2 linked regions of the Arthrobacter crystallopoietes genome follow. The protein of the gene in region 1 interacts with the protein of each later gene in a pairwise test. Links are inferred from orthologs where the notes say so. Each region holds a gene or a part of one and is shown on either strand. Other genes may lie near its edges. The genes, in order: pcrA and lpdA.

Region 1 (13,168 bases):
TTCGACGTCGAAAACCTTGCCAGGGTTGATCTTGCCGGCAAGTACGTCTGCCAGCAGCTCGGGCAGGTAGACCCGGGTGGACGCGGCCCCACCTGCCACCGAGATGTTCTTGGCAAACAGCACGCCGATGGGCAGTTCCGCTCCGCCCGCCGGAACGCCGACAAAACCGATGCTGCCGCCGGGGCGCGTGGACCGCAGCGCCTGGTCCATCGATTCCTCGGTTCCCACGCATTCGAGCACCGAATCCGCGGACACCCCGCCCAGCAGGGAACGCACCGCTTCCGCCCCGGCCTTTCCGCGCTCCTCGACGATGTCGGTAGCGCCGAACTCTTTGGCTAGCGCCTGCCGGTCAGTATGCCGGGACATCATGATGATCCGCTCCGCACCGAGCCGTTTCGCTGCCAGCACGCCGCACAGCCCCACCGCCCCATCTCCAACAACGACGACGGAACGGCCGGGCCCCACCGCTGCACTCACTGCCGCGTGGTGCCCCGTGCCCATGACATCGGAGAGCGCCAGCAGGTCGGCGGTCAGTTCCGCATCCGGCCGGTCCACGCCGGGCACCTTCACCAGCGTTGCCTCGGCCCGTGGCACGCGCACGGCTTCGCCCTGGCCGCCGTCGACGTGGAACCCATCCTCGTCCGTGCTGCCCCAGGAGGCCCGATGGTCACACGCCACGGTGACGCCGTTGCGGCACTGCGGGCACTCGCCGCAGCTGGCCACCCATGGCGCGACCACGAAGTCACCCGGGGCCAGGGCCGTCACCGCATCCCCGACCCTCTCGACCACACCGACGAATTCGTGGCCGATGGCGCGCGGCTCTGCAGTCTCGCGGATGCCCCGATAGGGCCACAGATCGGAGCCGCAAACACAAGCGGCGGTCACTTTGACCACCACGTCCGTGGGAAGCTGCACCGTGGGATAGGGCCGCTCTTCCACCCGGATATCGCGGGGTCCGTGGATGATCGTGGCGCGCATGTGCTCTCCTTGCGTCGGGAACGGCTGTTTCCAGCCTAGCCAGCCGCCGGACCGTACGGAATCACGCTGCGTAAAGTACGACGGCGGCGCTGTCACCTTCGCGATGAAGGTGACAGCGCCGCCGTCGTTAGCTTGGAACTTTCCGCTTTCGCGGACGAACCCTTAGAGGTTCGAGGGTTCCTCATGCTCGGGGTAGACCTCGCGCAGCAGGTGGGCGGTCTCGGACGGCGTCTTGCCGACCTTGACTCCTGCGGCCTCGAGGGCCTCCTTCTTGGCCTGGGCGGTACCGGCGGAACCGGAAACGATGGCGCCGGCGTGGCCCATGGTCTTGCCCTCAGGCGCGGTGAAGCCTGCCACGTAGCCGACAACCGGCTTGGTGACGTTGTTCTTGATGAACTCGGCCGCACGCTCTTCGGCGTCGCCCCCGATCTCGCCGATCATCACGATGGCCTTGGTATCGGGGTCAGCCTCGAACGCAGCCAGGGCGTCGATGTGCGTGGTGCCGATGACCGGGTCGCCGCCGATGCCGATGGCGGTGGAGAAGCCCAGGTCGCGCAGTTCGTACATCATCTGGTAGGTCAGGGTGCCGGACTTGGAAACCAGGCCGACGCCGCCCTTGCCGGTGATGTTCGCCGGGGTGATGCCCACGAGGGACTCGCCCGGAGTGATGATGCCGGGGCAGTTCGGGCCGATGATGCGGGTGATCTGGTTGCCGTCGGCATCCTTCTTGGACTGTGCCAGCGCCCAGAACTCTGCGGAGTCCTGGACCGGAACGCCTTCGGTGATGACGACGACGAGGCCGATTTCGGCTTCGATGGCCTCGACCACGGCGTCCTTGGTGAAGGCCGGCGGAACGAAGACGATCGAGACGTCAGCGCCGGTCTCGGCAATGGCTTCCTTGACCGAACCGTAAACGGGCAGTTCGAGCTGGGCGCCGCGCTGGTCCTTGTGCTGAACAGTGGTGCCGGCCTTGCGGGCGTTCACGCCACCGACAACGTTGGTGCCGGCGTGGAGCATGCGGGCGGTGTGCTTGGAGCCCTCGCCGCCGGTGATGCCCTGGACGATGACCTTGGAGTCCTTGTTAATGAAGATAGACATGTTCTTTTTCCTCAATCCTCAGGCGTTCGCCAGTTCGGCGGCCTTGTCGGCGCCTTCGTCCATACCGACTGCCAGGGTGACCAGCGGGTGGTTCGCGTCCCGGAGGATACGGCGGCCTTCCTCGACGCTGTTGCCGTCCAAACGGACAACCAGCGGCTTGGTGGCCTTCTCGCCCAGGATCTCCAGGGCCTTGACGATACCGTTTGCGACGGCGTCACAGGCAGTGATGCCACCGAAGACGTTGACGAACACGCTCTTGACCTGCGCGTCGTTCAGGATGATGTCCAGACCGTTGGCCATGACCTCGGCCGAAGCGCCGCCGCCGATGTCCAGGAAGTTGGCCGGCTTGACGTTGCCGTGGTTTTCGCCGGCGTAGGCGACGACGTCCAGCGTGGACATGACCAGCCCGGCGCCGTTGCCGATGATGCCGACCTGGCCATCGAGCTTGACGTAGTTCAGGTCCAGTTCCTTGGCCTTTGCCTCGAGCGGATCCGCGGCGTCCTTGTCCTCGAGCTCGGCGTGCTCGGGGTGGCGGAACGCGGCGTTCTCGTCGATGGAGACCTTGCCGTCCAGGGCGACGATGTCGCCGGCGCCGGTCTTGACCAGCGGGTTGACCTCGACCAGGGTGGCGTCTTCCTTGATGAAGACATCCCAGAGCTTGATGATGGTTTCGGCGACCTTGCCGCGCAGTTCCTCGGCGAAGCCGGCGGCGGCGACGATTTCGTCGGCCTTGGCCTGGTCGATGCCGACGGCGGGGTCAACGGCGATCTTGGCCAGAGCGTCGGGGCGCTCGACAGCCAGCTGTTCGATCTCCATGCCGCCTTCCACCGAGCACATGGCCAGGTAGTTGCGGTTGGCCCGGTCCAGCAGGACGGAGAAGTAGTACTCCTCGGCGATGTCCGCGCCCTGGGCGATCATGACCTTGTTGACCGTGTGGCCCTTGATGTCCATGCCGAGGATGTTGGTGGCGTATTCGAACGCTTCGTCCGGAGTCTTCGCGACCTTGACGCCGCCGGCTTTACCGCGGCCGCCAACTTTTACCTGAGCCTTGACGACAACAACGCCGCCAATCTTTTCGGCTGCTGCTTTGGCTTCTTCTGGAGTGTAGGCAACGATTCCTGCAAGCACGGGTACAGCATGTGCCTCAAAGAGATCGCGCGCCTGGTATTCATACAGGTCCACGGGTTGTGTCCTTCTACGTCGAAGTCGTTTCTGACTCGGAGCGCGGATCTGCGTCACTTCGTGCCTGCGTAGGCGGACATTTTTTCGGTGCAAATCCGTTCGCGCTCCAAGGGGAACTTTAGTCCCTTGGCGTGCGACGCCTGTCCTAGAGTACCGCTTTCGTGATCAAGGGCACAGTTCTATGGTTTGTAGAAAAGTAACCCTTTGCGGTACTTTGCGACGCGTCGCTCACGGCCCTGCGGGCCGGGCCTACTGCTTGCCTTGGCGGCTTTCGTCCGGGGCCTCGGCGGAGGCGTCGGCGTGGCTTTCCGAACCGGCCGGTACGAGCACGGGGCTCCCGTCCTTGATGACGGTCTGGTTCAGCAGCGGAATGCGCAGTCCGGCACGGTCCAGATCACCCTTCAGACGTGCGCGCATGGCGCGTGCCACGCCCCACTGCTCCAGCGGTTTGGTCCGGATGGCGAGGCGGATGACCACGGATTCGCCTGTGAGCGCCTCGACGCCCCAAATCTCCGGATCGTCCAGGATGAGCCGCCGGTAGTCCGGGTCCGCGCGCAGGTCCTTGGCCGAGTTAAGGATCAGGTCGCTGACCTTTTCGACGTCGGCATCATAGGGAACCGGGATATCCAGCACGGCGCGCGCCCAGCCCTGCGATGAGTTGCCCACGCGCAGGATTTCACCGTTGCGCACGTGCCAGAGGGTGCCGTCCACCGCACGCACTTGAGTGACGCGCAATCCAACCGACTCCACCGTTCCCGAGGCTTCGCCCAGGTCCACCACGTCGCCGATGCCGTACTGGTCCTCGGCCACCATGAACAACCCGGAGAGGTAGTCCTTCACCAGGGTCTGGGCACCGAAACCGATCGCCACACCGGCGATACCAGCACTGGCCAGCAGCGGTCCGAGGTCGAACCCGAGTTCGGTCATGACCATCAGGATCGTCATGATCCCAATAACCACCGTGGCGATGGAGCGCAGCACCGAGCCAATGGTCTGTGCCCGCTGGGCCCGGCGCACGGCCGCGATCGGCGAATCCTGCATCAGCCAGTAGCGCGGGTCCTTGATGTTTTTGCCGATCGCGTCGGCGTCGAGTTTCTCCAGCTTCGCTGTCTCGCCGTTGGCGATCTTCGTCGACATCCGTCGGATGACAATCCGCACCAGCAGGTTCAGCAGGAAACCGCCGATCAGAATCACCGCGACGCGAAGCGGTTTATCCATCCAAAATCCCAAGGTGCCCAGCTGGGCAACATCCACATCCGCCACATTCAAATCCATGGGAAAAACGCTATGTTGTTATGCCAGCGTGACCAAATACGGATGGCCGCCGCGTTGGCATTCTGCGCCGTGCCGCCGGGTTGTGCCGCGGGAGCCTTCCCTCCCCGGCGGCACATCATCCCTAGTCCGACTTGGTCAGCGGTGCATAACGCAGCAGCAGGCGCTTCTCGCCGATGTCGAACTTGACCTTCGCCACAGTCTTGTCCCCAGCGCCTTCAAGCGAGAGCACGGTCCCGTTTCCGAAGCTGGTGTGGCTGACCTTGTCACCCACGGTCAGCGCGATGACTTCCTTCTGCGGCTGGACGCGGCCCGCCCGCACGGCGGCAGGCGCCATGGACCGGGCCGAACCCGGCAGCGAGGAAACATCCTGGTTGCCGCCGGCACCGGCACCCCAGTGGGAACCGCTGTAGCGGCTGGAGCCGAAGCTGCCGGAGGAGGTGAACGCCGGGCGCTTGCTGCCCTCGCGCTTCCAGTCGATGAGTTCCGGCGGGACTTCCTCGATGAACTGGCTTGCCGGGTTGTACTGGCTCTGGCCCCACATGCTCCGCGATTCGGAACGGGTCAAATAGAGCCGCTTGCGGGCACGGGTCAGCCCCACATAAGCCAGCCGCCGTTCTTCGGCCAGCTCCTTCGGATCCGTCATGGACCGTTGGTGCGGGAATACGCCATGCTCCATGCCGGTAAGGAACACCACCGGGAATTCCAGCCCCTTGGCCGTGTGCAGCGTCATCAGCGTAACCACGCCCTGATCCTTGGCCAGCTGCGCGCTTTCCTCGTCCGGCGCATCCGGGATCTGGTCCGCGTCCGCCACCAGGGCCACCTGCTCGAGGAAGCTGCCGAGCGTTCCCTCCGGATTGTCCCGTTCGTATTCACGCACGACGGCGACCAGTTCGGCCAGGTTTTCCACCCGGGACTCGTCCTGCGGGTCATTGCTCTGCCGCAGCGCCGCCAGGTAGCCGGTCTGTTCCAGTACCGCTTCCAGCGCAGCCGAGGCCCCGGATCCGTTGGCCACTTCGGTGAGGTCATCGATGAGCTTCACGAAACCGGCCACCGCATTGACGGAGCGGGTGGCCATTCCCGGCGCATCATCGGCCTTGCGCAGGGCTTCCATGAAGGACAGCCGGTCCCGCTCGGCGAGCGCGGCCACCGCGTACTCGGCCCGGTCCCCGATGCCGCGTTTGGGCTCGTTCAGGATCCGCCGCAAGTTGACCACATCGTCCGGGTTCACCAGTACCCGGAGGTAGGCCAGGGCGTCCTTGATTTCCTTGCGCTCGTAAAAGCGCGTTCCGCCCACCACTTTGTACGGCAGGCCCACCCGGATCAGGAGGTCTTCAATGGAACGGGACTGCGCGTTGGTCCGGTAGAAGATAGCCACGTCCCCCGGGCGCAGGTTCTCGGCGTCCTGCAGCCGGTCGATCTCGTTGGCGATGAATCGGGCCTCGTCGTGCTCGTTTTCGCCGACGTAGCCGATGATCCGTTCGCCGTCCCCTTCCGCGGTCCAGAGCCTCTTGGCCGGACGGTTGGGGTTGCGGGAGATCACCGCGTTGGCAGCCGTCAGAATAATCTGCGTGGAGCGGTAGTTCTGCTCCAGCAAGATGGTCCGTGCGTTGGCATAGTCCTTTTCGAACTCCACGATGTTGCGCACGTCTGCACCACGGAAGGCGTAGATGGACTGGTCCGAGTCCCCCACCACGGTCAGTTCGCCGGGCGGGAAGTCCTGCTCCGATTCGCCCGTCCCGCCGGTGAGTTCGCGGACCAATACATACTGGGCGTGGTTGGTGTCCTGGTACTCGTCTACCAGGACGTGCCGAAAGCGCCGCCGGTACGAATCGGCTACCGCCGGGAAGGCCTGAAAGATGAAGACCACCTGGGCAATCAGATCATCGAAGTCCATGGCATTCGCCTGACGCATACGCTGCGTGTAGCCCTTATAGACCTCAGCCACAGCCTGCTCGAACGGATCGGAGTAGTTCGCCGTCGCGGCGTAGGCTTCGTCGTCGATCAGCTCGTTCTTCAGCGCGGAGATCTTGTGCTGGATGGACTTCGGCGGAAAGCGTTTCGGATCCAGATCCAGGCCCTTGGCCACCAGGGTGATCAGGCGCAGTGTGTCCGCCGAATCATAGATGGAGAAGTTCGAATGGAGCCCAACGTTCTTGGCCTCCCGACGCAGGATCCGCACGCAGGAGGAGTGGAACGTGGAAATCCACATGTTCTTTGCCCGGTCCCCCACCAGCGACTCGATCCGCTCACGCATTTCCGCGGCGGCCTTGTTGGTAAAGGTGATGGCGAGAATCTCTCCCGGGCGGGCACGCTTAGTGGCCAGCAGGTGGGCGATCCGGTGGCTGAGCACTCGGGTCTTTCCGGACCCGGCACCGGCAATGATCAGCAGCGGCGAGCCGGCATGCTTGACTGCCTCTTCCTGCTGCGGGTTCAGCCCAGCCAGCAATTCCTGCGCATCAGGCAAGGCAGGGGCAGGAGCATCGTAGGCAGGGTCAGTCAGAAAATCCATGGTCCTATCAGTCTATTAGCCACCGCTGACACTCGGTGCCGGATTCGCCCACGGCCTAGCTCCGAGGCGCTTCGCCGCCCGGGGCCATAATGGAGATATGTCCAAGTCCCGCGCGCAGCGCCTCCGCAAGCACGGTCCCGCAGCAGCCGACGCCCGCACTGGCGACCCTTCCTCCACAAACCCAGGATCCGGCGTCGTCAATCCGAGCACTAGCCGCACGCCGACCAAGGCGGCGGGCAATGCCAACATGATTGTCATCGCCGGTGCGGTGGCATCGGCGTTCCTGTTCGGGTACTCGTTCATCCTGATCATGCCGCAGTTCCAGCAGCTGAGCGGCGGTCTGGCCATGCCGGACACATTGGTCACCGGCTACAGCACCGAGTACGTGCAGGACGTGCGCACCGCCTTCGGCGAGGACGGCGCCGGCCAATACAATTACTGGCACAAAACGGCCGACACGATCTTCCCGTTGCTGTTCGGCTTCACCTGGCTGCTGCTGATCGGCCAGCAGCTCAAACGCGGACTGCTCCGCTGGCTTTGCTGGGCACCCGTACTCCTGTATGTCATTGCCGATCTGGCCGAGAACTGGGTGCTGGACTCGATTATGAGCACCGATCCGGTGGGCGACGCAGCGCTGGCAAGCTTCCTCACAGTAGCGAAATCCGTGCTGTTCGGCCTGAGCATTCTGGCCGCGCTCTACGCGGTTTTCCGCGGACCACGCCGGAAACAGAATGAAACAACGACGGCGGCAAAAGGGTAAGCTGGATAGGTTCGCGCCTCTGTAGCTCAGTTGGATAGAGCGACCCTCTCCTAAAGGGTAGGCCGTCGGTTCGATTCCGGCCAGGGGCACTCTTCGCAACACCGCCGCTGGTGCCGCAGTTAAGCAGGAAAGCCGCCGTCTGCGCATCCCCCCACGGATGCGCAGCCGGCGGCTACCGCATTTGGTGCATCCCAAAGTACTTCAACTGCGAGAACCCTCCAAAGAGAAGCTGCAGTCCCGGGCTTCTTCCCGTTCGCCGGAACTGCTCGCGATCGCTGTTGTCCTACTTGGTTGACGGCACGCGCCCCTCCCCAGGGCCACGCCCGCTCTTGAACCGTTCATTTCAAGAGTTTGCGCGATCATACGAACGCCTGCCGTCACCAACCATGTTTGTCCATACGATGGACTAAATCAAGCCCAGCGGGTGAACATCGGATTAACCTGGAGAAATTCGCCCGAATGTGACGTCAAATACACTTTGTGACGTTTCTTTACGTCTCCAGTAAGAGTCCCCGGGTCTTCGGCGAGAAGGCTTGGTCCAGCACCAGGCATGCTCCGCCGATGGCGCCCACCTGCTCGCCGAGGTTCGATCCCACGACTTCAAGCTGGTGGATGTCCCTCGCCACGAAGTGCTTTTGAATCTCCTCGCGCAGCAGTGGCAGGCCCACACCCGCAAGGCCGTCCCAGAGCGGCCCACCAAAGATGATCCGCTGAACGTCGAGCACGTTGGCCACCTGCGCCACGACGAACGCAAGATTCCGGGCCGCCCGGTGCATAATGGCGTAGGCTTCGGCATTGCCCGCTCCAGCCATGCTGGTCAGCTCGAAAATAGCCGCAGTTGTCCCGTCGAGTCCCTGCTCGTCGTGGTTCTTGGGGAAGATCCCGGCTTCGATGCCCTGCCGGATGAGGGTCACGAAGTTCAGGCTCATGCCCACACAGTTCCGTCGGCCGCATTCGCACAGCGGCACTTCGTCCGGCACCGGGAAGTGCCCGATCTCGCCGATGTTTCCGGAGGAACCGTGCTGCACCTCGTTCTGCAATACCACGCCGGCGCCAAGCCCGGTTCCCAGATAGATGAAGGCAAAGCTGGACGGCGCATCCCTATCGCTCGCCCAGAGCTCGGCGACTGCGGCCGCCGTCACGTCCTTGTCCAGCCACACCGGCAGCTTGATCTGTTCCTCCAGCGGCACCCGCAGCGGCACCCGGTCCCAACCAGGCAGCATCGGCGGCGACACCATCATGCCCTCAACCCCGTCGATTGGGCCCGGCGCGGCAAGGCCCACGCCCAGGATCCGGTCGCGGTCCAGCCCTGCTGTTGCAATCAGGCTTTCGACGGCGTCGGCCATCTGGGACACGATGCCATCAGGCTCGTCTACCTCCGGCATCCGGTGGTGCATACTGGCCGCCACTTCGCCGTGCAGGTTCAGGGCGACCACGGTCATGACGGCAGGATCCAGGTGGATGCCGATGGCAATGCGGCTGGAAACTTCCAACTCCAGCACCGTCCGGGGTTTACCCGGCCCGGAGACAGTCTTGCGGTCCTCCCGCACCAGGCCATCGTCGACGAGGCGGCGCACTACATTCGAAATGGTCTGCGGCGACAGACCCGTGCGCTCCACCAGTTCAACTCTGGCGATGCCTTCGGGAGCGCGGCGGATCGCATCCAGGATCACCGCCTGGTTATAGCCGCCAAGACGGCCGAGATTACTACCGCGCTGCATTAATGAGCCCTGCTCCCCAAAACTCTGCTGTGACTTAGGTCAACCCATGACACTGTAACGAAAGACGGACCAGATAGCACTGATAAAATTCCGCGCGCCGCTCAGGGCACGCGGGCTTTTGCTGCTCAGGGCATGGCAGGCGTTTCAGTCGTTTCTGTGCGGAACTGCGTCCGGTACAGCTCGGCATAGCGCCCGCTGCGGGCCAGCAGTTCAAGGTGCGTGCCCCGTTCCACGATTTCGCCGCCCTCGACCACCAGGATCTGGTCCGCGGAACGAATGGTGGACAGCCGGTGTGCAATAACGACGGCGGTGCGCCCCTCAAGCGCTTCGGTCAAGGCAGCCTGCACCGCGGCTTCGTTGGTCGAATCCAGGGCAGCGGTTGCCTCGTCCAGGATGACCACCTGCGGATGGGCGATCAGCAACCGCGCGATGGTCATCCGCTGACGTTCACCGCCGGACAGCCGGTAGCCGCGCTCCCCCACCATGGTCTCCAGCCCGTCCGGCAGTGAGCGGACCATCGGCTCGAGCCTGGCCCGGCGCAGCACGTCCCAGATCTCCTCGTCCGTAGCCTCCGGCCGGGCCAATGCGAGGTTCCCCCGGATGGTGTCATGGAACAGGTGTCCGTCCTGGGTCACCAGGCCGATGGTTGAACGAATCGCATCGAAGCTCAGGTCTCGAAGATCGACGCCGGAAAGTTCCACGGAGCCGGAGTCGACGTCGTACAACCTGGCCAGCAGGGAGGCGATGGTGGACTTTCCTGCGCCGGACGACCCGACCAGCGCCAGGGTCTGCCCGGGCTCAACCTTGAAGTTGATGCCATGCAGCACTTCCTCGCCGCCGCGGGTGTCCAGCGTGGCAACCTCTTCCAGCGAGGCCAGCGAAACCTTGTCGGCTGACGGGTAGGCAAACCGGACGTCCTTGAACTCAACGGTGACCGGCCCCGGCGGGACGGAACCGGCGTCGGGCTTTTCCTTGATCAACGGATCCAGGTCCAGCACCTCGAAGACGCGCTCGAAGCTCACCAGCGCGCTGGCGATCTCCACGCGCGCATTGGCCAGCGCAGTCAACGGCGCATACAGCCGGGTCAGCAGCAGGGCCAGCACCACCACGTCACCCGGATCGAGCCTGCCGATGATGGCGTAGAACCCGCCCAGACCGTAAACCAGTGCCAGCGCCAGGGCAGAGACCAGGGTCAGCGCGGTCACGAAGGTCCACTGCAGGACAGCAGACTTGATACCGATGTTGCGCACGCGCTCTGCCCGGACCTTGAACTCCCGGGACTCTTCCTCGGGCCGGCCGAAAAGCTTGACTAACGTGGCGCCGGGGGCGGAAAAACGCTCCGTCATCTGCGTGCTCATGGCGGAGTTGTGGTTGGCTGCCTCGCGGCGCATCTCCGCCAACCGCGACCCCATCTGCCTGGCCGGCAGCAGGAAAATGGGCAGCATAACAAGCGCCAGCAACGTCACCTGCCAGGACGTATTGAGCATGACAATCAGTGTCAGCACCAGGGCCACAAAATTACTGACGACGCCGGAAAGCGTGCCGGCGAAGGCGCGCTGGGCGCCGATCACGTCATTGTTCAGCCGGCTGACCAGCGCTCCCGTGCGCGTGCGGGTGAAGAACGCAATCGGCATCTTCTGCACATGATCGAACACGGCCGTGCGCAAGTCCAAAATGACGTCCTCGCCCAGGCCGGAGGAAACCCAGCGGGTGACCATGCTCAGCGCCGCGTCGGCAATGGCGACGATGGCGATGATGACGGCCAGCCAGACAATCGTCTCAACACTGGTCTTCGCTACGATCGCGTCGATTACCTGGCCGGCGAGCACCGGCGTCGCAACCGCCAAAGCGGCCGAGATGATGGACACGATGACAAAGAAGATCAGCTTGCCCTTGTAGGGCGCTGCGAACGCCAGGGTACGTTTGACGGTCTTCTTGGAGAACCCGTGCTTGGCCTTGTCCGACATGGAGAGCCGGTACAGCGAACTCCAGGCCGCCCCTTCCATGGACATGCTGACTCCTTTGAAACTGGGAACGAATGTACTAATACAGCCTAGGTCTTATTTTTACGAGAGCTCGCGTTGCACCAGCGGCAGCACCTCGGTCCCGAGCAGTTCGATGGATTCCAGAACGGTTTTCTGCGGCACCGAGGAGAGGTCCATCTGCAGGATGTGCCGATCGTGCTGCATGTGCTGATGGGTCAGCACCAGCTTCTCTGCTACCTCCTCCGGGTTGCCCACGTAGATACCGCCCGACCGCGCCGCCTGCATGTTGTAGCTGACACGACTGGGCTTGGAGAACCCTCGTTCAGCCGCAATCCGGGTGAGCGAGTCCAGCCAGTGGGGATAGAACTTATCCGCCGCGTGCTCCCGCGCCACCAGACCGGTGCTGCTCACGCCCACTTTCAAACTGCCGACGTCGTGCCCCGCCTTGGCCGCTTCGGTGCGGTAGAGCTGTGCGTGCTGTGCGAAGCTGTGGACGGTGCCACCGAGCAGCGCATACATGACGTTCTTGCCCAGCGTTGCCGCCCGGACGGTCGACGCCGGCGTGCCGCCGGTGGCGATCCAGATATCCAGGTGGCCCGCGCCTGGATTGCCCGTCGGTCTGGGCAGAATTCTGGCGTTGTCGAGTGCGGGCCGGAACTTTCCGTTCCAAGTGACCTCTTCCTGCTCGTCCAACTGGAGCAGCAGGGCGATTTTCTCCTCGTACAGCTCGTCATAGTCGGCCAAAGCGGCCCCGAAGAGTGGGTAGGACTCGATGAAGGAACCGCGACCGGCGGTCAATTCGGCGCGGCCGCCGGACAGCAGATCCAGCGTGGCAAATTGCTGGTAGACCCGGACCGGGTCCTCCGTACTCAATACCGTGACAGCAGAGCCAACTTTGATGTTCTTGGTCTGTGCAGCCGCCGCGGCCAGCACGGGAACCGGAGCAGAGACTGCATAGTCCGGGCGGTGGTGCTCCCCTATCCCGAAATAGTGGAGGCCCACTTCATCAGCCAGCCGGGCCCGCTCCAGCAGATCCGCCATCCGTTCTTGCGGCGATGTCCGCTCCCCCGTCAGCGGGTCGGGGTGAATGTCGCCGAAGCTATAGATGCCGAGTTCCATACCTGCCGCAACCTCTAATCGCAGGCGCCTATTCCCTTTACGACGGCGACGCTGCGCGCATAGCTAATGCTGCGGCGTTCGGGCAGCCGCTCGGTTCCAAGGCAGAGTCCGAAAGATCAGGAAAGCTTCGGCCAATTGGTGTGGATGGTGCTGAATTCGGGATTGCTTGTCGGTGGCAGATGGTGGACTGGACTCATGGCAACGGTAGAGCTTTCGTCATCGGTTCGCGGGATTCCCGCGGCCGGCGGGAATCCCGCGGTGCGGTCCGCGACGGTGTGGTCAGCGCCGGTGTGGTCGGCTTCAATGTGCTTCCTGCCGGGCTCGGGGAAAACCGGTGCTGAAAAGAATTTTGAAGAAATTTCGCGGATGCGGGATCTTGGTGTTTTTGAACCTCCGAACTGTCATAACCGGATGATGGACTGAAGTCATGGCAACGGAAGAGCAGTCGTCTCCGGGTTCCGGGATCCCTGCCCATGGGCAGGGGCACGCGGGGCGCGTGTCCGTGAGTCATGGCCTTCCGGTGCGGTGTTTGATGCCGGGC
Region 2 (7,132 bases), 1.4 Mb from region 1 along the record:
CGGGTGCGGCGGCAACAGGCTCTGCCTCTGCCGGAGCTGCCTTGGCGGGGGCGCCCGCGCGGGATCCGATGACGGCGAGGACGGAGCCGACCTCCGCGGTCTCGTCCTCGTTCACCCGGATCTCCTGCAGCGTACCGGCTACCGGGGAGGGGATTTCGGTATCGACCTTGTCCGTGGAGACCTCAAGCAGCGGTTCGTCGACGGCTACCTCTTCGCCGACCTGCTTAAGCCAGCGGGTGACGGTGCCTTCGGTGACACTCTCACCCAGCGCGGGGAGCGTAACTTCGGTGCCCTCGCCCGAGCCGGACGTGCCCTTGGCGCCGGATTCGGCAGCCGGAGCAGCTTCCTGCGCCGGAGCCTCTTCGGCGGGAGCTTCCTGTGCGGGTGCCTCCTGAGCCGGGGCTTCCTGTGCCGGAGCGGCCTCGGCCGGGGCAGCCTCGCCGGAACCCGAACCGTCGCCGATGCGGACCAGCGCGGCGCCGACGTCGGCAGTTTCGTCTTCGGCGACGAGGATTTCCTCGATGACACCCGCAACCGGGGACGGGATCTCGGTATCAACCTTGTCGGTGGAAACTTCGAGCAGGGGCTCGTCTACTTCTACCCGGTCACCGACCTGCTTCAGCCAGCGGGTAACGGTACCTTCGGTGACACTCTCACCGAGGGCGGGCAAGTTCACGGTTTCAGACATTTCGTCCCCGTTCTCCTTAAATCTGTTTTCTCCGGTCCAGCTCTGGTCGGGCTGGGGAATCTTGTTTTGAAGCTTAGTGCACCCCGCCTCAGGGCGGAGTGCACCAAGCAGGGGGTCTGTCTAACCGTGAAGCGGGCGGCCGGCGAGGGCCATGGCGGCCTCTCCGAGGGCCTCGTTCTGGGTCGGGTGTGCATGGATCAAGGCAGCGACGTCCTCGGGGTAGGCTTCCCAGCTCACGATCAGCTGCGCTTCACCGATCTGCTCGCCGATGCGGCCGCCGATCATGTGCATGCCGACGATGGGGCCATCCTTCTGACGGACCATCTTGATGATGCCGCTGGTGCCGAGGATGGAGCTCTTGCCGTTGCCGGCCAGGTTGTACTCGGCGGTTTCGACGTTCTCCTTGCCGAACTTCTCTTCAGCCTGCGGCTGGTTGAGCCCGACGGAGGCGATCTCGGGCTCGCAGAAGGTGACCTTCGGAATGTTGATGTCTTCAACGATCGCCGGGTTGTTGCCGGCGATTTCCTCGGCCACGAAAATGCCCTGCTGGAATCCGCGGTGGGCCAGCTGGACACCGGGAACGATGTCGCCGACGGCGTAGATGTTGCCGACGCCGGTGTGGCAGCGCTCGTCGGTGATGACGAATCCGCGGTCCACGGTCAGGCCGGTTTCCTCGAAGCCCAGACCCGAGGTGCTGGCACCGCGGCCAACCGCCACGAGCAGCAGGTCGCCGTCGAAAGTCTTGCCGTCGGCCAGGGTGACGACAACGCCGTCGTCGTTCTGCTCTACCTTTTCGAAGAAGACGCCGGTGTTGAACTTGATGCCGCGCTTCTTGAAGGAACGCTCCAAGACCTTGATGATGGACGGGTCCTCGTTCGGAACGAGGGAGGGCAGACCTTCGACGATGGTGACATCCACGCCGAACGACTTCCAGACGGATGCGAATTCGACGCCGATGACGCCGCCGCCGAGGATGACTGCCTTCTTCGGCAGTTCCGTCATGTCCAGGGCCTGCTCCGAGGTGATAACCTTGCCGCCGATTTCCAGGCCGGGCAGGGTCTTCGAATAGGAGCCAGTGGCGAGGATGATGTTCTTGCCGGTGTAGGTGGTGCCATTGACCTCAATGGTGTCTTTGCCGGTGAGCTTGCCCTCACCCTCAATGACGGTGATGCCCTTCATCTTGATGAGTCCGCTAAGGCCCTTGAATTTGCCGGCAACGACGCCGTCCTTGTAAGCCTTGACCGCACCCATATCAATCGAATCCAGGGTCACGTTCACGCCGTACTTGGCGGAATCGCGGGCATGGTCGGCCAGTTCGGCCGCGTGCAGCATCGCCTTCGTCGGGATGCAGCCCCAGTGCAGGCAGGTACCACCCAGCTTGCCCTTTTCAACCAGGCCTACCGTGAAACCCAGCTGTACGGCACGCAAAGCGGCGGCATACCCACCGCTGCCGCCGCCGAGTACCAGGATGTCGAATTCTTGCGCAGTTGCCGAATCGGCCACGTGAACGCTCCCTCGGGGTGTCAGGACGTGCGTCTGCACGTCGACTTTGATTGGGTGAAGTGATTTCTAGGTGTTTTCTGATCACCTTAGCGTCACCCAGCTACCATCATCTACTCGGTGAAGGTGAATCCGGACCACAATGTGCGCGGATTCACTCCACCATGTGATTGACGGATAGCAGCAGGGTGACGCCTATCAAGGTGACCCGTTTAATGGGCTCTTGCCACCACGTCTTCCGCATAAGCTACCAGCGTCCGGACCGCGACGCCGGTACCTTCCTTTGGCGTGTAGCCGTAGGCCGCGCCCTCGTTGAATGCGGGGCCTGCGATGTCCAGGTGCGCCCATGGAATCTTTTCGCCGTTGACCTCGCCGACGAATTCGCGCAGGAAGATTGCCGCCGTGAGCATGCCGCCGAATTTTTCGCCCATGTTGGCCAGATCGGCCACCGGCGAATCCAGGCTGGAACGCAGTTCCTCGGGCAGGGGCATCGGCCAGAACAGCTCGCCCGCACGGTCCGCGGCAGCCTTGACCGCGTCCCGTACACCGTCGTCGCCCATGACGGCGGAAACCCGGCTGCCGAGCGCAACCATCTGTGCACCGGTCAGCGTGGCAACGTCGATCAGCGCATCCGGTGCCTCCTCGCTCGCCGCAGCGAGGCCATCGGCCATCACGAGCCGGCCTTCGGCGTCGGTGTTGAGGATCTCGACCGTCTTGCCGCCGTACACCGTCATGACGTCCGAGGGCCGCTGGGCGTGCCCCGAGGGCATATTCTCGGCCAGGCACAGCCAGGCAGTGACCTTGACCGGCAGGCCCAGTTCGGCAATGGCCAGTAAAGCGTTAAGTACGACGGCGGCACCCGCCATATCGCACTTCATCGTCACCATGCCGTTGGCCGGCTTGAGCGACAGACCGCCGGAGTCGAAGGTGATGCCTTTGCCGACGAAGGCCAGCTTAATCTTGGCCCGCGCAGGGGAGTACTCCACCTTGACCATGCGCGGCGGACGGGCAGAGCCCTTGCCGACGCCCACGAGCCCGCCGAAGCCCTCGCTTTCCAGTTTTTTCTCATCCAGCACCGTTACCTTCACCGGGAGATCCTTCGCCAGCACCGCGGCTGCATCGGCGAACGTTTCCGGGTACAGGTGGCTCGGCGGCTGATTGACCAGGGTGCGCGTGGCGTTGACCGCACGGCCGATGATCTGCGCACGTTTGACGGCTGCTGTCACGCTCTTTTCGCCGGCCACCGGACTCAGCAGGGTGACCGTATCGACATGTTCGGGCCGCTTCCCGGACGCGGAGGCACTGCGGTGTTCGTTGTATGAGTAAGCGCCTAATGCCGCGCCTTCTGCCACGGCAGCCGCGGCGGCCGGTGTCTCGGCGGGCAGGGCAAGGGCGACACTTGAGATCCCGCCTAACTGGCGCACCGCTGATCCGGCGGCCCGGCGCAGGGTTTCGGCGGACAGGGGGACACCCTGCTCCATTTTCCCCAGACCGGTCAGGACCAGGACCTCGGCATTGAGCTCCGGGAGGCCAGGCAGTCTGCGGACTTCATCGGTGGCACCCGTTATGCCGAGGACCGTCAGGGAGTCGTTCAGCGCCTGGGCCGCTTTGCCGTGGAACGGGCTGCCCACCAGGACCGGCCCGGACGTGTCTTGGGCCACCCCCACCACCAGTGCATCGCACTGGATCTTCCGGACGTCCTTGGCCGTGGCATTGATCCTGGGCTCGGTGGTTCTGATCACGAAGTGCTGACCTCACTTGTCTTGAGTAGGAGTCCACCGGGGCCGACCCCGGCCGATGCGTCCATTTGTAGCGTTGTGTCTACAGTAGTCCGTAGGGGCTTTGATGCACCGGAACCTGACGGAACGGCGCTGATCCGATGCGGGCAGGTTCCGGGTCCGGCCGCGTGGGCTGAGCCACCGGAATTATTTCGCCAGCGGGAGCGCTGATACTAAAGATAGTTGCGCCAGTGTGCGCCCAAGCCGACCATCAGAACGGAGGACAGGATGCTCGATGCTAATTCATTGTTCAGCACAAATGCCGAACTGATCGGTTCGCCGGAATTGCGTGGTCTCAACCTGGTCATGGGGTTTACCGGAATTGCCGAAGCCGGCCATGTCGTTTCCCAACTCGCGGACGAACTGCTGGAGCAGTTGGACTCAGAACTCATTGCGTCCTTCGATGCGGACCAGCTCATCGACTACCGCAGCCAGCGGCCGCAGATTTCCTTCGTGGGCGACCACTTCACGGACTACGAGCGCCCGAAGATCGAGCTGTACCGGTTGCATGACGGCATGGGCCAGCCGTTTCTCTTCCTGACCGGCGCCGAGCCGGATTTGCAGTGGGAACGCTTCACCCGGGCAGTGATTTCCCTGGTGGAAAGGCTTGAGGTCCGGCTGGTGACGTGGGTGCAGGCACTTCCGATGCCCGTGCCCCACACCCGTCCGCTCGGCGTGACGGTCCATGGAAACCGGCCGGAGCTCATTGACGGTATTACGGCCTGGAAACCAACCGCCCAGTTGCAGGCAGCCATTGGCCCCCTGCTGGAGGTTCGGTTGATCGAAGCCGGACATGATGTCGCGGGTTATTCCGTCCACGTCCCGCATTATCTGGCCGAGGCGGAGTATCCGCAGGCTGCTGTGACGGCGATGGAGTATCTGGGCGCGGCTGCCTCGTTGGTCCTCCCGACCGACCGGTTGCGCGAGACCGGCCGTGATGTGGAGGCTCAAATAGCGCGTCAGGTTGATGAATCTGTCGAAGTCCAGCACGTGGTTAGCAAACTTGAAAAGCGCTATGACAAGTATGCCGAAAACGAGACGCGTCGCTCCCTGCTGACCAAGGACAACGACGAGCTTCCGGACGCCGAAGAGCTGGGCGCCGAAGTGGAAGCCTTCCTCGCCGGCCTTGCGGATACCCACCGCGGCCCTGAACCGGGTGCGGACTCCACAGGCTGAGGCTCGTTCGCTAATTAGTCTTCCGTCCGGGAGGCGCCAATAATGAGAGGCATGGATACGCGGCGCGCCTGGTGGATATGGGGAACGGGCGTCTTTGCCTACCTCGTCGCCATCACCCAACGCACCTCCTTCGGCGTCGCCGGCTTGCACGCCACCGAACGCTTTGATGCCACCGCGGCGGCGCTTTCCACGTTCACCGTGGTCCAGCTCCTGGTCTACGCGGGCCTGCAGATCCCCGTGGGTCTCATGGTGGACAGGTTTGGACCCCGGTTCATGATCACCGGAGGTGCAGTTCTAATGTGTGCCGGCCAGATCCAGCTCGCATTTGCTTCCTCCATTCCGGAAGGGCTGGCCGGCCGTCTGCTGGTGGGAGCAGGTGACGCGATGACCTTTGTCTCGGTGCTGCGGCTGCTGCCGATCTGGTTCAGCGGAAGACGTATCCCATTGCTCACCCAGCTCACCGGGCAGTTCGGGCAGTTGGGCCAGCTGCTCAGCGTTATTCCATTCGTAGCCTTGCTGAATCTGCAGGGCTGGCAGACAGCCTTCCTCTCAGTGGCCGCTCTCTCGGTTCTGTCCGTCATTCTTGCCGCGACTGTCATCCGCAATGTCCCCTCCGGGGTGGAGCAGGACCTGCCGCCCACACTTCGGCAGACCGGTGTCTCACTGGCACAGGCGTGGAAACAACCGGGAACGCAGCTGGGGCTTTGGTCGCATTTCACGGTTCAGTTTGCCGGGAACGTCTTTATTCTGACCTGGGGATTTCCCTTCCTCGTTTCCGGTCAGGGACTGGAACCGGCTGCAGCTTCGGCGCTGATGACTGTTTTCGTGGCTGTGGCACTGTGCAGCGGCCCGTTTTTCGGACGGTGGGTTGCCCGCCATCCGCTCCGCCGTTCCTCGCTCGTATTGCTGATCATTGCCGCGACGGCAGCCGTCTGGCTGGCCGTGTTGCTGTATCCCGGAAGGGCACCTTTCTGGCTGCTGGTGGTGCTGGTTCTCATCCTGGCGATCGGGGGTCCGGGTTCAATGATCGCGTTCGACTTCGCCCGGACCTTCAACCCGGTCAGCCGGGCGGGCACAGCAACCGGAATCGTCAACGTCGGCGGTTTTGTCTCGGCGCTACTCGTGATGTTCTGCGTCGGAGTGGCGCTGGATGCTCTTTATGCCAGCGGTTTCTCACAGGGGGAGCTCTACGCCCTGGACTCGTTCCGTATCGCCCTGAGCGTCCAGTTCCTGTTCCTGGGCGGCGGCACGGCAGCCATCCTGTTCATCCGCAGGAGGGTCAGGGCCAAAATGGCTGCGGAGGGCCAGGATGTGCCGCCGCTCAGGGTGGCATTGGCCCGACAGCGCCGGCTGCGCAAACAACGCCGGGACCGCCGCCGTGATGCCGGCGCGGGCCGGCGTTAAAGCAGGACAACACCGCCGGATGTGATCCAACAGCTCTTGTGTGCGACCTGCGTACGATTCGCACGGCTCTTCCTCCACAAGCGTGCCTTGGCGCCGACTGCTCCACATCGCGCCGTGGGGCTCTGTCCGTCGGCATCAGGCCCGGCCAGATTAGTGGAATGAACAAACAAACAATTCATGTGTCCCGGCCAGAAGACATCCTTGGCTACATACCCCACGCTCTGGAGTTCCAACCCCGGCAAAGCCTGGTGCTGCTGTCCCTGAACGGCAAACGGCTGGGGGCTACCCTTCGCGTGGACCTGCCGAAGGACAGCGGCGAAGATGAACTGGCGCGTTTTGCCGACGCAGCCACCGCTTACCTTCGCAAGGACAGTCGGGCGGACAGCTCGCTGCTGGTGTTGTACACCGATGCCTTAGAAGGGTGCGCGCAGTTTCCCCCACATGAGACCCTTTTGGATTTGCTCCTGACCGCTCTCGATGGCGCTGGACTGCCCGTCCGGGACGGGTGGGTTGTGGGGCCGGAGTATTTCCGGTGCCTCCACTGCAAGGGGCCGGATTGCTGCCCGGCCGGCGGCCAGCCGGTGGA

Evidence for each region.
Region 2: the proteins of pcrA (region 1) and lpdA interact in binary tests that used the Escherichia coli proteins (3 or more experiments, as listed by UniProt). The link is inferred for Arthrobacter crystallopoietes from one-to-one orthologs.

The regions. Positions count from the first base shown.
Region 1 is NZ_CP072014.1:1,605,624-1,618,791, reverse strand. Bases 4,349-7,377 are described here. They hold pcrA (DNA helicase PcrA), read right to left. Parts: upstream 7,043-7,377; coding sequence 4,655-7,042; downstream 4,349-4,654. Other genes in these bases: J5251_RS07390 (hypothetical protein), read left to right, coding at 7,140-7,377; J5251_RS07400 (mechanosensitive ion channel family protein), read right to left, coding at 4,349-4,533. Also shown: J5251_RS07415 (zinc-dependent alcohol dehydrogenase family protein), read right to left, coding at 1-978; sucD (succinate--CoA ligase subunit alpha), read right to left, coding at 1,141-2,076; sucC (ADP-forming succinate--CoA ligase subunit beta), read right to left, coding at 2,095-3,258; more of J5251_RS07400, read right to left, coding at 3,508-4,348; more of J5251_RS07390, read left to right, coding at 7,378-7,802; J5251_RS07380 (ROK family transcriptional regulator), read right to left, coding at 8,294-9,523; J5251_RS07375 (ABC transporter ATP-binding protein), read right to left, coding at 9,649-11,535; J5251_RS07370 (LLM class flavin-dependent oxidoreductase), read right to left, coding at 11,590-12,627; J5251_RS07365 (hypothetical protein), read left to right, coding at 12,823-13,050. UniProt on the Escherichia coli protein: A helicase with DNA-dependent ATPase activity. Unwinds DNA duplexes with 3'-5' polarity. Translocates on single-stranded DNA with 3'-5' polarity. Initiates unwinding more efficiently from a nicked substrate than double-stranded DNA.
Region 2 is NZ_CP072014.1:2,987,189-2,994,320, forward strand. The notes cover bases 1-2,956. They hold lpdA (dihydrolipoyl dehydrogenase), read right to left. Parts: upstream 2,192-2,956; coding sequence 809-2,191; downstream 1-808. Other genes in these bases: sucB (2-oxoglutarate dehydrogenase, E2 component, dihydrolipoamide succinyltransferase), read right to left, coding at 1-688; J5251_RS13695 (leucyl aminopeptidase), read right to left, coding at 2,401-2,956. Also shown: more of J5251_RS13695, read right to left, coding at 2,957-3,930; J5251_RS13700 (proteasome assembly chaperone family protein), read left to right, coding at 4,195-5,142; J5251_RS13705 (MFS transporter), read left to right, coding at 5,194-6,546; J5251_RS13710 (DUF4192 domain-containing protein), read left to right, coding at 6,705-7,132. UniProt on the Escherichia coli protein: Lipoamide dehydrogenase is a component of the glycine cleavage system as well as of the alpha-ketoacid dehydrogenase complexes.